Regions from separate parts of the Rhodococcus sp. K11/5 genome, predicted to be linked through region 1. Evidence: predicted binding sites of a transcription regulator. Region 1 holds the regulator's gene; the other holds the start of a gene.
The links. Region 1 encodes HspR, which represses chaperone genes until heat shock. Its sites were predicted from a motif close to ANNTGAGTNNNNNNNACTCANNT; they were not measured.
Positions count from the first base shown of each region.

Region 2: clpB (ATP-dependent chaperone ClpB) is a predicted target of HspR. The motif match lies at 1,776-1,798, and genes of this name have one in related genera.

Region 1 covers NZ_CM143721.1:776,297-784,267, forward strand. Annotated here, with positions in the region: gene ACY466_RS03740 (ABC transporter permease) at 1-617, opposite strand, end outside; gene ACY466_RS03745 (ABC transporter ATP-binding protein) at 617-1,495, opposite strand; gene dnaK (molecular chaperone DnaK) at 1,795-3,639, shown strand; gene grpE (nucleotide exchange factor GrpE) at 3,636-4,259, shown strand; gene dnaJ (molecular chaperone DnaJ) at 4,342-5,541, shown strand; gene ACY466_RS03765 (heat shock protein transcriptional repressor HspR) at 5,566-5,967, shown strand; gene ACY466_RS03770 (FAD-binding oxidoreductase) at 5,977-6,723, opposite strand; gene ACY466_RS03775 (alpha,alpha-trehalose-phosphate synthase (UDP-forming)) at 6,723-7,971, opposite strand, start outside.
Region 2 covers NZ_CM143721.1:544,208-552,178, forward strand. Annotated here, with positions in the region: gene ACY466_RS02690 (WhiB family transcriptional regulator) at 1-193, shown strand, start outside; gene ACY466_RS02695 (globin domain-containing protein) at 472-1,644, opposite strand; gene clpB (ATP-dependent chaperone ClpB) at 1,864-4,410, shown strand; gene ACY466_RS02705 (EAL domain-containing protein) at 4,534-6,294, opposite strand; gene ACY466_RS02710 (hypothetical protein) at 6,641-7,525, shown strand; gene ACY466_RS02715 (ATP-binding protein) at 7,556-7,971, opposite strand, start outside.

The sequences.
Region 1 (7,971 bases):
AGGCCGAGGATCACGAGGAAGACGGTTGCCTGGGTGAGCACCGCGGAACCCGCCGGTCGCGCGGTCAGTGCCGACCACCCCAGTCCCACACCGCAATAGCAGAGGAACAGCAGGCACAGCACGAGAACGCCGAGCAGTCCGACACCGATGCCGTACGGGGCGGCGAGGATCGCCCACACCACGTAGGGCGAGGCCACCGCCACCAGGGCCAGACACGAACTCCATCCGCCCAGCAGCTTGCCGACGGCCAACTGCCAGTTGCTGATCGGCGTGGCCTGCACCACCGCGAGGGTGGCGTCCTTGCGGTCGCCGTTGATGGAGGTCGCCGTCAGGGTGGGTGCGAGCACGACGCCGAGGAACAGCAGCATGCCGACGACGATGGCGTAGAGGTTCTCGGCCCAGCTGCGGTAGTCCGCGCCGCCGGCGTTCACGGCGAGGTACATCGACCCGAACACCGCGGTCGAGATCACGGCGAACGTGACCGCGGCGCTGATCTTCCACCGGGTCGTGCGCAGCCGTTGACGCAGCTCCAGGCCGACGAGGACGCCGATGACGGTCCACCAGCGCCGAATTCGGTCGAGGCGGCTACCGGGCACGGTCTCGGTGGTGGTGGTCATCAGGTCCTCTCCGCGTCGAGCGCGAGGTAGGTGTCCTCCAGGTCGGTGTCCACCCGCGCGAACTCGGCGACGTGGACGCCCGAGGAGACGAGGTCGCCGAGATGGCGGGCGGCCTCGAGATCGTCGGCGAAGGTCATCGTCGTTGCCGTGGCCGCCGGTCGGCCCGCCTCGCGGATCCGCCACGCGTGGCCGGTGGACGGCGCGGTGTCGCGGGTGCGTCCCTGCGTCATCACGACCACGTCGTCGACCATCTCCGAGAGTTCGGTCAGGATGTGGGACGACACCAGCACCGCGCAGCCGTGATCGGCCATCGACCGCAACTGATCGCGCAGCTCGACGCGTGATCGCGGATCCATACCCGACGCCGGCTCGTCGAGAAGCAGCGTCGTCGGTCGATTCACCAGTGCGCGTGCGAAACCCAGTCGTTGCTTCTGTCCGCGCGAGAGTTCGTGTGCGGGCCGGTCGGCGAACTCGGACAGGTGCACCAGGTCCAGCAGTTCCGCGGCTCGGGTGCGGGCGAGTTGCGCGGTGAGCCCGTACAACCGGCCGAACGTGGACAGGATCTCGGTCGCGGTGAGGCTGTCCCACGTTCCGAACGTGTCGGGCATCCATCCGATCCGGGCTCGGAGCTCGGCCGGGGCCGGGGCGACGCCGTCGACGGTGACGGTGCCGGAATCCGGGGCCAGCAGCCCGGCGAGCATCAACAGGAGGGTGGTCTTGCCCGCGCCGTTGGGGCCCACCAGGCCGGTGATGCGCCCGGGTCGGAGGGTGACGTCCGCGTGGGCGACTGCGACGTGTCGGCCGAACGATCGGGAGAGGCCGCGGGCGGTGAGGCCCGCGTCGGTCGATGCCGTGCTCGATGCCCTGCTCGGTGCCATGGCGCAGACCTTAGCGGGCGGCACAGACCTCGTGGTCTGGTCGCCGGATTCGCCGGCGACGATGCGAGACCTGTCGACGGGCGGGAACAATTCTCGACCCGGTGCACGTTGTGCCCTGTGACTGCATTGAGCGTGCTTCACTCAAGTCCGACTTGACGAGGGCGCGCAGGCGCAGGCAAACTTGAGTGCAGTTCGCTCAGGCACTGTCCTGACGTCCGGAACGATGCAGCGAATGAACCACTCCGGTGCCCGATACACCAGGTACCCGGAACAGCAGCACTTACACAGGAGGCTACAAAATGGCTCGTGCGGTCGGAATCGACCTCGGGACCACCAACTCGGTCGTGTCCGTCCTGGAGGGCGGCGAACCGGTCGTGGTGGCCAACTCCGAGGGTGCTCGTACCACCCCGTCCATCGTCGCGTTCGCGAAGAACGGCGAGGTTCTCGTCGGTCAGTCCGCGAAGAACCAGGCCGTCACCAACGTCGATCGCACCATCCGTTCGGTCAAGCGCCACATCGGCACCGACTGGACCGTGGGGATCGACGACAAGAAGTACACGTCGCAGGAGATCAGCGCCCGCACGCTCATGAAGCTCAAGCGTGACGCCGAGGCGTACCTGGGCGAAGAGATCACCGACGCGGTCATCACCGTGCCCGCCTACTTCGAGGACGCCCAGCGTCAGGCCACGAAGGAAGCCGGCCAGATCGCCGGCCTCAACGTCCTGCGCATCGTCAACGAGCCCACCGCCGCCGCACTCGCGTACGGCCTGGACAAGGGCGAGAAGGAACAGACCATCCTGGTGTTCGACCTCGGTGGCGGCACGTTCGACGTGTCCCTGCTCGAGATCGGCGACGGCGTCGTCGAGGTCCGCGCGACCTCCGGTGACAACCACCTCGGTGGCGACGACTGGGACGAGCGCATCGTGACCTGGCTCGTCGACAAGTTCAAGGCTCAGAACGGCATCGATCTGACCAAGGACAAGATGGCGCTGCAGCGTCTGCGCGAGGCCGCCGAGAAGGCGAAGATCGAGCTGTCCTCGAGCCAGAGCACTTCGATCAACCTGCCGTACATCACGGTGGACGGCGACAAGAACCCGCTGTTCCTCGACGAGCAGCTCAGCCGCTCGGAGTTCCAGAAGATCACCGCCGATCTGCTCGACCGCACCCGCGCGCCGTTCCAGGCCGTGGTCAAGGACTCGGGCATCGCGGTCAAGGACATCGACCACGTGGTTCTCGTCGGCGGCTCGACCCGTATGCCGGCCGTGTCCGAGCTCATCAAGGAGCTCTCGGGTGGACGCGAGCCGAACAAGGGCGTCAACCCGGACGAGGTCGTCGCCGTCGGCGCCGCACTGCAGGCCGGTGTGCTCAAGGGTGAGGTCAAGGACGTCCTGCTCCTCGACGTCACGCCGCTGTCCCTCGGCATCGAGACCAAGGGTGGCGTCATGACCAAGCTCATCGAGCGCAACACCACCATCCCCACCAAGCGCTCCGAGACCTTCACGACGGCCGACGACAACCAGCCGTCCGTGCAGATCCAGGTGTTCCAGGGTGAGCGCGAGATCGCCTCGCACAACAAGCTTCTCGGCTCGTTCGAGCTGACGGAGCTGCCGCCCGCCCCGCGCGGAGTGCCCCAGATCGAGGTCACCTTCGACATCGACGCCAACGGCATCGTGCACGTCACGGCCAAGGACAAGGGCACCGGCAAGGAGAACACGATCAAGATCCAGGAGGGCTCCGGCCTCTCCAAGGAAGAGATCGACCGCATGGTGAAGGACGCGGAGGCGCACGCCGACGAGGACCGGACCCGACGCGAAGAGGCCGAGACCCGCAACCAGGCCGAGTCGCTCGTGTACCAGACGGAGAAGTTCGTCAAGGACAACGAGGACAAGGTTCCGGCCGACGCCAAGGAGAAGGTCGAAACGGCCATCACCGACGCTCGGACGGCGCTCGCGGGCACCGACCTCGCGGCCATCAAGGCCGCCGTGGAGAAGCTCAGCACGGAGTCGCAGGCTCTGGGCGCGGCGCTCTACGAGAACGGTGCGGGCGCCGAGGGCGCAGCCGAGGGTGCGGCCCCGACCGACGGTAGCGACGATGTCGTCGACGCCGAGGTCGTGGACGAGCCCACCGACACGGACAAGAAGTGAGTGCTGACGACACCGATCGCGGGCCGGTAGAGGACGACGTCGTGGAGGAGTCCCTCGCGGGCTCCGCCACGGCGCCTCAGCCCGGTTCGGTGGTGGACGACGACGTCCTGGAGGCCGAGGCCCCGGAGGCGGAGACCGCCGAGACCGAGCCCGAGGTCGACGAGTTGGCCGAGCGCACGGCCGACCTGCAGCGTCTGAGCGCCGAGTTCGCCAACTTCCGGCGACGGGTGGCTCGTGACAAGCAGGTCGACATCGACAACGCCAAGGCGTCGGTGCTCGCCGAACTGCTCGGCGTGCTCGACGATCTCGATCGGGCACGGTCGCACGGCGATCTCGAGTCGGGGCCGCTCAAGTCCGTCGCCGACAAGCTCGAGAACGTCATCACCGCCCAGGGTGTCGTGGCCTTCGGAGTCGAGGGCGACGCCTTCGACCCCGCGCTGCACGAGGCCGTGCAGCACGAGGGCGACGGCAGCAACCCCGTGGTCGGCAGCGTGTTCCGCCGCGGGTACAAGGCGCGCGACCGCGTGCTGCGGACCGCGATGGTGGCCGTCGTCGAGGGATCGTCGGACGGCGGGAACGAATCCGATTCGCCGGGCGACACCGCCGACGAGAAGGCATAGTTCCAGCAACACGGCAGTAATCGGCACCACAGCAGTAACCAGCAGTACCCGCAGAGATCAGCGCGAGAGGAGGAGATGACCGGTGAGCCAACGGGAGTGGATCGAGAAGGACTTCTACAAGGAACTGGGTGTCTCCTCCTCCGCGTCTGCGGAGGAGATCAAGAAGGCGTACCGCAAGCTCGCGCGTGACCTGCACCCCGACGCCAATCCGGGGGACGTCAAGGCCGAGGAGCGATTCAAGGCCGTCAGTGAGGCACACGCCGTGCTGGCCGATCCGGCCAAGCGCAAGGAGTACGACGAAGCCCGGTCGATGTTCGCCAGCGGTGGCTTCGGTCGCGGTGGATTCTCGCCCGGCGGCGGAAACAACTTCGGCGGCACCAACTTCGGTGGTGGCGGCGCCGGGGGCTTCGACATCAACGACCTCTTCGGAGGCGGCGCTCAGGGTGGCGACGCCAACCTCGGCGACATCTTCGGCGGACTGTTCAATCGTGGCGGAGCGGGTGGCCAGCGCACGGCGTCGTCCACCCGCCCGCGCCGGGGAAGCGACCTCTCGGCGGAGGTGACGTTGTCCTTCCGCGACGCCGCCACCGGCACCTCGGTTCCGCTGTCCATCACCAGCCCGTCCTCGTGCACCACCTGCCACGGCAGCGGCGCGAAGCCGGGCACCAGTCCGCGAGTGTGTCCGCACTGCAACGGAGCCGGTGTCGTCAGCCGCAACCAGGGCGCGTTCGGTTTCAGCGAGCCCTGCGACGACTGCCGGGGCACCGGTTCCATCATCGACGATCCCTGTGCCGACTGCCGGGGCAGCGGTGTGCAGAACCGCACCCGGTCGGTCACCGTCCGCGTCCCCGCCGGGGTCAGCGACGGCCAGCGGGTTCGCGTGGCCGGTCGCGGCGAAGCGGGTCTGCGCGGTGCGGGTGCGGGTGACCTCCTCGTCACCGTCCACGTGCGCCCCGACGCCGTGTTCGGCCGCGCCGCAGACGATCTCACCCTCACCGTCCCGGTGTCCTACAGCGAGCTGGTGCTCGGCACCACGCTGTCGGTCCCCACGCTCGACGGCCGGGTGGGCCTGAAGGTTCCGCCGGGCACCGTCGACGGCCGCACCTTCCGGGTGAAGGGTCGAGGCATCGCGAAGAAGACCCGCACGGGTGACCTTCTGGTGACCGTCAAGGTCGCGATACCGGGACTCATCGACGACGCGGCCCGCGACGCGCTCGAGGCCTACGCGGCCGCCGAGAAGGCCGGCGGATTCGATCCCCGGGCCGGTTGGCCCGGGGCCTGAGACCAGTGTCGGAGGTGATCATCGGTGAACACCCACGATCCGCGTGAAGCGGGCGCCGACCCCGACGCGCGCATCTTCGTCATCTCGGTCGCCGCGGAACTCGCGGGCATGCACGCGCAGACGCTGAGGACCTACGACCGGCTCGGTCTGGTCACGCCGTCCCGCACCACCGGCGGCGGGCGTCGTTACTCGCCGCGCGACGTCGCGTTGCTCCGTGAGGTGCAACGGCTCTCGCAGGACGAGGGCGTCAACCTCGCCGGCATCAAGCGCATCATCGAACTGACCAACGAGGTCGAGGAACTGCGGTCTCGCATCGGCGAGATGGCGGACGAACTGGCTCGCGTGCACGCCGCGTACCGACGCGACCTGGTACCGATCCGTCGCAGCAACGCCCTCGTGGTGTGGAAGCCGCGCAACCAGCGCTGAGCCCGCCCGTCAGCGTCGAATGTTCGCGCTCGGCGTTCCCGCCGCCACCAGCGTTCGGTGCGTGTGATCGACCATCGCCGGTGATCCGCACACCAACACCCGCGCCGCCGGGTACGGCCCGTGCCGGGCGGCGACGTCCCCGACGGTCCCGACGGCGTATTCGGTGGGCGCGAACTGCGACTCCGGCATCGCGGTCCGACGCTGCGCCTCGGCGGCGTCGAAGAACTCGTCGGTCCACCCCGGATCGCTCCTCTGCTCCACCACGGGAGTGACCGAGAGCCACGGGCTCCGCTCGCGCATCAGCCACACCATGTCCGCCGCGTACAGGTCCCGCGGGGTACGCCCGCCGAGGAACAGGTGCACACGGGGCGGACGGGGCCGTCGGGACAGGTCGAGCAGAATGGCGAACAGGGGAGCGAGTCCCGTTCCGCCCGCGACCATCACGACGGTCTCGTCGGCGTCGTCGACGGCCAGAGTGCCCGCGGGAGAATCCAGTTCCCAGACGTCACCCTCACGGGTGCCTCGGACCACCGATCCGCTGACCCATCCGGCGGGGATCGCGCGGACGTGGAACTCGAACTTGCCGTCCCGCGACGGCGGCATGGCGGGGGAGTAGCGGCGCTGCTGGTGCGGCATCGCGGGTGTCGTGACGAGCACCGACTGTCCGGGCTCGAACGGTACGAAGCCGCCCACGAGCCGCACCACGGCCACGTCGCGTCGGATGCGGTGGTACTGCACCACCTGAGCGCGTCCCATCAGACGATCTGCTCACCGACGTCTCGGTTGGAGATGAGCTGACTCGGCGCGTCGTCGCCCGTGCGGTTGAGGGCCTCGAGGAACGAGCGCGCCCACCGGTCGACGTCGTGCGCGAGAACCTGGCGACGCATGTAGCGCATGTGCCGCTTGCCGGCCTCCGGGTCCTGCTCGATCGCCGCGTACATCGCGTCCTTGACGCCCTCGAGATCGTGCGGGTTGCACTGGTACGCGGTACGCAATTCCGCTGCGGCCCCGGTGAACTCGCTCAGCACCAGGGCGCCACCGAGGTCGCTGCGGCTGGCCACGTACTCCTTGGCCACGAGGTTCATCCCGTCGCGGATGGGGGTGACCAGCATGACGTCGGCGGCGAGGTAGTACGCGGTCAACTCGTCGCGAGGAACGCCGCGGTGGATGTAGTGCACCACCGCGTGCCCGACGCGGCTGAACTCACCGTTGATCCGGCCCACCATGCCCTCGATCTCGCCGCGCATCTGCTTGTAGCTCTCGACGCGTTCGCGGCTGGGCGTGGCGATCTGGATCATCACCGTGTCCTCGGGGTTCACCCGTTCCTCGGTCAGCAGTTCGTAGAACGCGTTGAGTCGCACGTCGATGCCCTTGGTGTAATCGAGGCGATCGACGCCGAGCATGATCGTCTTCGGATTGCCCAGCTCCTTGCGAATCTCGCGGGCGCGGTCGCGCACCGGTTTGCGCTTCGACTTCTCGTCGAGATCGCCGGAGTCGATGGAGATGGGGAAGGCGCCGACCCGCACCGAGCGGAAACCCACCTGCACCACACCGAGTTTCGACCGCACACCCACGCTGCCGCGGGAGGTCGGTTGCCCCGCGAGGCGTCGGGAGAGGTAGAGGAAGTTCTGCGCGCCGCCGGGCAGGTGGAAACCGATGAGGTCCGCGCCGAGCAGGCCCTCCACGATCTCGGTGCGCCACGGCATTTGCATGAACAGTTCGACCGGGGGGAACGGGATGTGCAGGAAGAAGCCGATGGTGAGGTCGGGGCGCAGCATGCGCAGCATCTTCGGTACCAGCTGCAACTGGTAGTCCTGGATCCACACGGTCGCGTTCTCGGCGGCCACCTTGCTCGTGGCCTCGGCGAAGCGTCGGTTCACCTCGACGTAGGCGTTCCACCAGGAGCGTTCGTAGACGGGGCGAACGATGACGTCGTGGTAGAGCGGCCAGAGGGTGGCGTTGGAGAAGCCCTCGTAGTAGTCGGCCACCTCGGCGCTGGACAAC
Region 2 (7,971 bases), 230 kb from region 1:
CTTTCACCCCGAGGGCGAGCGCGGCCACAAGAGAACCGCCCGTGAACAGCAGGCCAAGCGAGTCTGCGAGCAGTGCCCGGTGTTGCAGCGATGCCGTGACTACGCCATCGCCGCCGGTGAGCCGTACGGCGTATGGGGTGGGCTGTCGGCCCCGGAGCGCATGCTTCCCAGCGTCGTCCGGGCCGCCGGATAGTCGTTCGATCGGAGCATTCGTCGAAGAATGCGTACGGGCGCATGCGTGGCGCTGGTAATCCGTTCGGACGACATTCATCCGGATGGAACCGGAAATGAATACAGGCTCTTTACCCGGTAAGGTGCCGACACTCGCGTGGCGTTCGCCCCGAGACCGATCCGGTCTCGGACGGCCCGCGAACGCCGCTCTGTGACAGTTACTCATCGGTAATCGACGGTTACTCGCCGGTATTTCGTCTACCGGCCGGTAACCCGGACGACCATTTCGCCGTCGAACGGTCAGTACCCCAGCGGATCGTGCTGAACGTTCTCCATCGGGGTGCCCACCTTGCGCAGAGCGAACAGCGTCGTCCGCACCATCGACGGCGACCCGCAGATCTGGATCTGTCGGTCGGCCCACGAGCCGAACCGCGTCACCACCTGGCCGAGCTTGCCCACCAGTAGATGGTTCATACCGGGCGGGATCTCCGTGGACGGTCCCGGTCGCCACCACGGCTCCTCGGGGTTCTCCACGACGGGCACGACGGTCAGCCACGGATTCGACTGCGCGAGGTGCCACAGCGTCTCGAGATCGTAGAGATCGCTGGGGTACTCCCCGCCGACGAAGAGGTGGACCCGCGGATTGCGGCTCTTCATCGCCATCTCCATCAGCTGCGCGCGCAGGGGTGCGATTCCGGTACCGCCGGCGATCATGAGCACGTCCTCGGCGCCGACCGAACGGTCGACGTGCAGTCCGCCCAACGGCGGACCGAGCAGCCACCGATCACCCACGGCGGTCTCGGTGACGATCGCCGGGCTGACCCAGCCCGCCGACACGCGTCGGACGTGGAACTCGATCCCGCCGTACTCGTTGGGTGCGATCGCGGGCGAGAGGTACCGCCACATGCGAGGGCGCTGCGGAATCTGCACGCTCAGGTACTGGCCGGGCTCGTACGGCACGTGGTGGTCCGTCTGCAGCCGCACGATCGCGAGGTCGTCGAGGGTGCGGTGGTGTTCGACCACCGTCGCGGTCCAGTACGGCGGCAGGTCCTCGGTGTCGGCGCCGACGGCCATCGAGTTGCAGAGCACGGAGACCACCCGCCGCCACGCCGCGTCGGCCTCGGGTGTCCACCCGTCGGAGCCGGTGAACGAACGAAACGCGCCCACCAGTGCGTTCTGACCGGCGAGGAAGTGGGTGCCGGTGAGCCCGTGCTTGCGATGATCGCGGCCGAGTTGATGCAGGAAGGGCAGGAACGTGCGCTGATCGTCCAGGTGGTTCACCACGTACTCGACCGCGCGCACCAGGCGATGGCGCTGCTGATCCATCGACGCGGGGAAGTAGCCCCGGAACTCGGGGTACTCGGCGAAGAGGTGGGCGTAGAAGTCGCGCGCGACGCGATCCGGCCCGTCGTCCTCGGCCAGTACGGCGGCGACACCCGAGCGCACGAGCGCGATGGCTCCGGCCTCGAGCATTCGACAACCTCTTCCCACGTCCTGTTGTGCCCCCGCCACAGTAGTGCTCGGCACCGACGCCCGACATCGCGCCGCCGACGGCTCGGGGTTCGACAGCTCGGACGTGACGCTCAGCGCAGGCGGCTCAGTTAACTTGAGTGGAATAGACTCAAGTACGATACCGTTGCAGGCAGCACCACACGCGACAGCGACACATGCGACAGCAGAAAGAGGGCGACCGTGGATTCGTTCACTCCCACCACCAAGACCCAGGCAGCGCTCACCGCCGCGCTGCAGTCGGCGTCCTCTGCGGGAAACCCGGACATCCGCCCGGCTCACCTGCTCGTGGCGCTGCTCGATCAGACGGACGGCATCGCCGGTCCGTTGCTGGAGGCCGTCGGCGTCGATCCCGCGGTCGTGCGCCGGGAAGCGCAGACCCTGGTGGATCGGATGCCGACCGCCACCGGATCGACGACGCAGCCGCAGCTCGGCCGTGAGGCTCTCGCGGCCATCTCGGCCGCCCAGCAGCTCGCGACCGAACTGGACGACGAGTTCGTCTCCACCGAACACCTCATCGTCGGTCTCGCCGGCGGCCGTTCCGACGTCGCGACTCTGCTCGAGGGGCACGGCGCCACCGCCACCGCTCTCCGGGAGGCGTTCACGGCCGTGCGCGGCAGTGCGCGGGTGACCAGCGCAGACCCCGAGGGCACGTACAAGGCGCTGGAGAAGTACTCGACGGACCTCACCGAGGCCGCGCGCAGCGGCAAGCTCGATCCGGTGATCGGGCGTGACACCGAGATCCGTCGCGTCGTCCAGGTGTTGAGCCGACGCACGAAGAACAACCCGGTCCTCATCGGCGAGCCCGGTGTGGGCAAGACGGCCATCGTGGAAGGACTCGCCCAGCGGATAATCGCGGGCGACGTGCCGGAGAGCCTGCGCGGCAAGAGCGTCGTGTCGCTGGACCTCGGGTCGATGGTGGCCGGAGCCAAGTACCGCGGCGAGTTCGAGGAGCGGCTCAAGGCCGTGCTCGACGACATCAAGAACTCGGCCGGTCAGGTCATCACGTTCATCGACGAGCTGCACACCATCGTCGGCGCCGGCGCGACCGGCGAGTCCGCGATGGATGCGGGCAACATGATCAAGCCGATGCTGGCGCGCGGAGAGCTGCGCCTGGTCGGGGCGACGACGCTCGAGGAGTACCGCAAGTACATCGAGAAGGACGCGGCCCTGGAACGACGCTTCCAGCAGGTCCTCGTCGGGGAGCCGACGGTCGCGGACACCGTGGGCATCCTGCGTGGGCTCAAGGAGCGGTACGAGGTGCACCACGGCGTGCGCATCACCGACTCCGCGCTGGTCGCCGCGGCGACGCTGAGCGATCGCTACATCACCTCGCGGTTCCTCCCGGACAAGGCGATCGACCTCGTCGACGAGGCCGCGTCGCACCTGCGCATGGAGATCGACTCGCGCCCCGTGGAGATCGACGAGATCGAACGCGTCGTGCGTCGCCTCGAGATCGAGGAGATGGCGCTGAGCAAGGAGACCGACGACGCGTCGAAGGCGCGCCTCGAGAAGCTGCGCGGCGAGCTCGCCGACGGCAAGGAGAAACTCGCCGAGCTCAGCACCCGCTGGCAGAACGAGAAGACCTCGATCGACGCGGTCCGCGACCTCAAGGAGCAGCTCGAATCGTTGCGCGGCGAGTCCGAACGAGCCGAGCGCGACGGCGATCTGGGCAAGGCCGCCGAGCTGCGGTACGGCCGGATTCCGGGGCTCGAGAAGGAGCTGGCGGAGAAGACCGCGAACACGGTTCCGGGGCCCGAGGTCATGCTCAAGGAAGAGGTCGGCCCCGACGACGTCGCCGACATCGTCGCGTCGTGGACCGGCATTCCCGCCGGGCGCATGCTCGAAGGCGAGACGGCCAAGTTGCTGCGAATGGAGGAAGAGCTGGGCAAGCGGGTCGTCGGCCAGGACGACGCCGTGCGGGCCGTGTCCGACGCGGTGCGCCGGGCGAGGGCCGGGGTGTCCGACCCCAACCGTCCGACGGGATCGTTCCTGTTCCTCGGACCCACGGGTGTGGGCAAGACGGAGCTCGCGAAGACGTTGGCGCACTTCCTGTTCGACGACGAGCGCGCCATGGTCCGTATCGACATGAGCGAGTACAGCGAGAAGCACTCGGTCGCGCGTCTCGTCGGTGCCCCTCCCGGCTACGTCGGCTACGAGGCCGGCGGTCAGCTCACGGAGTCGGTGCGGCGGCGTCCGTATTCGGTGGTGTTGTTCGACGAGGTCGAGAAGGCGCACCCGGACGTGTTCGACATCCTGCTCGCCGTGCTCGACGAGGGGCGTCTGACCGATGGTCAGGGTCGAACGGTGGACTTCCGCAACACGATTCTGATCCTCACGTCCAACCTCGGAGCCGGCGGAACCAAGGAGCAGGTGATGGACGCGGTGCGGCGATCGTTCAAGCCCGAGTTCGTCAACCGCCTCGACGACGTCGTGATCTTCGATTCGTTGAGCGAGAAGCAGCTCGAGCACATCGTGGACATCCAGCTCGGTCAGCTGCAGGATCGGCTCGCGACCCGTCGACTCTCCCTCGAGGTCGGCGACGACGCTCGATCCTGGCTCGCCGCACGGGGTTACGACCCGCTGTACGGCGCGCGGCCGCTGCGCCGGCTCGTGCAGCAGGCGATCGGCGATCAACTCGCCAAGAAGTTGTTGGCCGGGTCGGTCGTCGACGGCGACACCGTGCGCGTGGACACGGACGCCGAGGGCGAGGGGCTGGTGCTGCACTGAGTGCGGCTCGGTCGTCCCTGGTCGCGTTCCTCGCCAGTGACGCCGCGTCGTTCATGACCGGTGCGTACTACCTCGTCGACGGCGGGTACACGGCGCGCTGAGTCCCCGGGCGGCCGCAGCTGCTCAGCTGCTGCGGTTCGCCACCCGGTGCGGGGGCTCGTCGTCGCCGACGCTCGGGCGTCGGGTGCGCGACGTGTCGGGTGTCGGCCGCACGTGGTTCTCGGTGGTCCTCGGCGCCGGGCCGGGCCGCCCGAGCAGGTAGCCCTGGACCATTTCGGCGCCGAGGGCGCGTGCGGTCGCGAGTTCCCCCACCGTCTCCACGCCCTCGTAGATGCACGCCGCCCCGATCTCGCGGGCGAAGGTCGCGACGGAAGTCGCTGCGGCTCGGCGCATCCGGTCGGTGTCGATGCCGCGGACGATGGATGCGTCCAGTTTCACCACGTCGGGCTCGATCTCGACGAGTTGGCGGAGACCGCTGTACCCGGCGCCGACGTCGTCCACCGAGATGGCGATTCCGGCGGTGCGCAGCGTGGCCAGGGCATCGCCGAGCGCGGTGTAGTCGTCGATGAGATCGTGTTCGGTGACCTCCACGAGCACCGTGCGCCGGGCGGCGGCGCCGCGCAACAACGCCGCCAGGTCCGCGGAGACGATGGTCTCGGCGGATGCGTTGACGGACAGGAACTTCGATGCCGGGAGTGCGGCCGACGCCTCGACGGCCCGTTCGATGGCCGCGACCTCGAGGGTGCGGCGGACCCCGGCCACCCGGGCGTCGGCGAACCACGCCTGCGGCGACCCGTGGCCGGCCGGAAACCGGGACAGCGCCTCGTATCCCACCACGGCCTCGTCCGCGGCGGCGCAGACCGGTTGGAAGACGATGGACGGTCCACCGTCGGCGACGAGACTCAGGATGCGCGAACGGATCCGGGCGATCTGGGTGTGTGTCGGTGTGCCCTGACCGATGGGGCCCACGCCGCCGGAGCGGTCGATCTCGGCCAGTGCCATGAGTCGGCGCAGGACGGCGTCGGCTTCGGGTAGTGAATCCGCCCCTCCGACTGCGGTTCCCGAGCGCAGGTGGACCGGAGCGCTGCGCACCGTGGACGCGTCGACGGCCCGCACCATGGTGGCGACGACGGTGTCGACGTGCTGGGGCGATCCGATGGCGACGCAGACGAATTCGTCGACACCCACGCGGGCGAGCACCGCGTCGCCCGGCAACGATTCCTTCAGGGCCACGGCCACGTCGTCGATCACCCCGTTCGCGGTGCCGACGCCGTATCTCTGCTCCACGGAGGAGAAATCGTCCACGTCGATCACCACGACCCCCATCGTGGAGTTCGAGGGCAACCGGGTGAGCAGCGACCGGATCTCGAGCTGCAGGCCGCGTCGATTGCGCAGCCCCGTGCGGGAATCCCGCTTGTTGCTCTCGACCTGAGCTCGCAGATAGCCGATGTAGAGCAGGATGACGAACGGTGCGGAGAACAGGCCGACGAGGGTGAAGGTGCGCGAGACGGTCAGCCACGGCGATGCCCCCGCGTCGATCGCGGCGGTGGCGAACCCGGCGACGACGACGATGGAGAAGGCGAGGTGGACGAGCATGATTCGGGTCGATCCGAAGACCACCACGTACATCGCGACGACGGCGAGCAGTCCGCAGCCGGGCAGAGCGTCGAAGGGGACCTCGAACGTGCTCAGCACGGACACGAGAGCGATGTCGGCGTACGCGACGTAGGCGGCATCGACGTGGCGGCGCGGCCACAACCGAACCCAGACGACCGCGACCAGGACGGACGTGATCGCGAAGAACCAGATCACCGGGGGGCCGCTGGAGCGCAACGCTCCGGAGGGAAGGAGCAGCAGTGAACCGACGCCGACGAACACCGTCATCGTCGCGATGACGACCCGCGCTAGCAGCGAATACGTCGGTGTCGCGAACCGTATGTTCGCGTGTACGGAGTGGTCGAGATCAGCGGACACACACCCTCGCTCGGTTTCCCCCCGGCTGCGCCGCCGCGTCCGGATCGGTGAACATGACACTGCCGACCTCAGACCCCCGACGGATCGACCCCGGTCGATCGGCGGCACCGGTCGTCGGCGCCGCGCACGAGCGGTGACGTCATTGTCTCAGGTGTCACGGCCAGGCTCACGTCTTTGCCCGATTTCCCGTGTCCGGGCGCGTCGAGCGAACCGCTGCTCACCCGCCCGCGACGTCGGTGCACCTATCCTCGAATTCATGACCAACCCCCGAGATCGGCGCGACGACGACAACCCGACCGAGCACATCGGTCACACGTCCGACCCCACGCAGGCGTACGGGGCGCCGCAGTACGGGGAGCAGCAGTACGGGCAGCAGGGGTACGGGGAGCAGCAGTACGGGGAGCAGGGGTACGGGGGATACCGGCCGACGGAGGCGCTTCCGGCGGGCGAGAATCCCTACGGCGATCCGTACGGTCAGCAGCCGCCCTACGGTCAGCCGTACACGCAGCAGCAGCCCTACGGTCAGCAGCCTTACGGTCAGCAGTACGGCCAGCAGCCCTACGACCAGCCCTACGGCCAGCCTTACCCCCAGCAGCAGCCGTACGGCGGACAGCCGTACGGGCCGCCCACCCAGTACGGCCCACCCCAGCCCGAACCCGACGGTGGCCGGGGTCCGTCCAGGTCCGTTCTCGTCGCCATCGGAGCTCTGGTGGTGCTCGCGATCCTCGGGTTCGTCGCCTACCTGCTCGTCGACTCGCGGTCCGAGCAGACCGCCACCCCGCCGACGACCAGCGCGCCCGCTCCGCCGCCGGCGACCTCGCTCGAGATCCCACCGCCCCCGCCGGCGTTCCCCGAGGACCCCGAGGGGGCTCCCGGTATCGAGCAACTTCCGGGCGGTCTCGGCGAAGCGCTGGGCACGCAGGGCGCCGTGCTGGGCACCATCGAGTCGGTGGACGGCACCACCATCGAGATGGTCGGGATCGGCGGTTCGCGCGTGACCGTGCTGACGGACGAGAACACCCAGATTCTGGCGTTCGGCGCGTCGTCGGTGGAAGACCTGGCTCCGGGCACGTCGATCATCGCGCAGGGCACCCCGGTGGAGAACGGAACGATGACGGCGGAGGTCATCGTCGCCGGCTGATCGTTCCGTTCTCCGGCGTGCATCCTCGGGTCAGGTGCGCGCCATGCCCCGTTCGATCGCGGCGATGATCTGCGGTCGCAGTTCGGCCGCCGCGACGATGTGGTGAACCGATCCGACGGTGCGGGCGCGTTCGATGTTGTGCACCGCTTCGAATTCCGATGCCACCTCGCCGAGCTTCTCCGACCGCACGGAGGTGCGCGCGGCGGACAGCTCGACCTGCAGGCGGGCGCGTTCGCCGTCGTCCTCGGCCGCGTTCATGGCGGTCTCGAGGTCGCGGACCGTCGGATCGGCGGCGGTGCGCGCGTTGACGTCTCGCGTGAACACCACGGCCGCGGCCGGTGCGCCACCGAGCACCGAGGCGAACGATCTCTCGACCGCCAGCACCTCCATGTTCTCGTTCAGAGCGCCGGAGAACACCACGAAAGCGCCACCGTGGTAGCGGGATA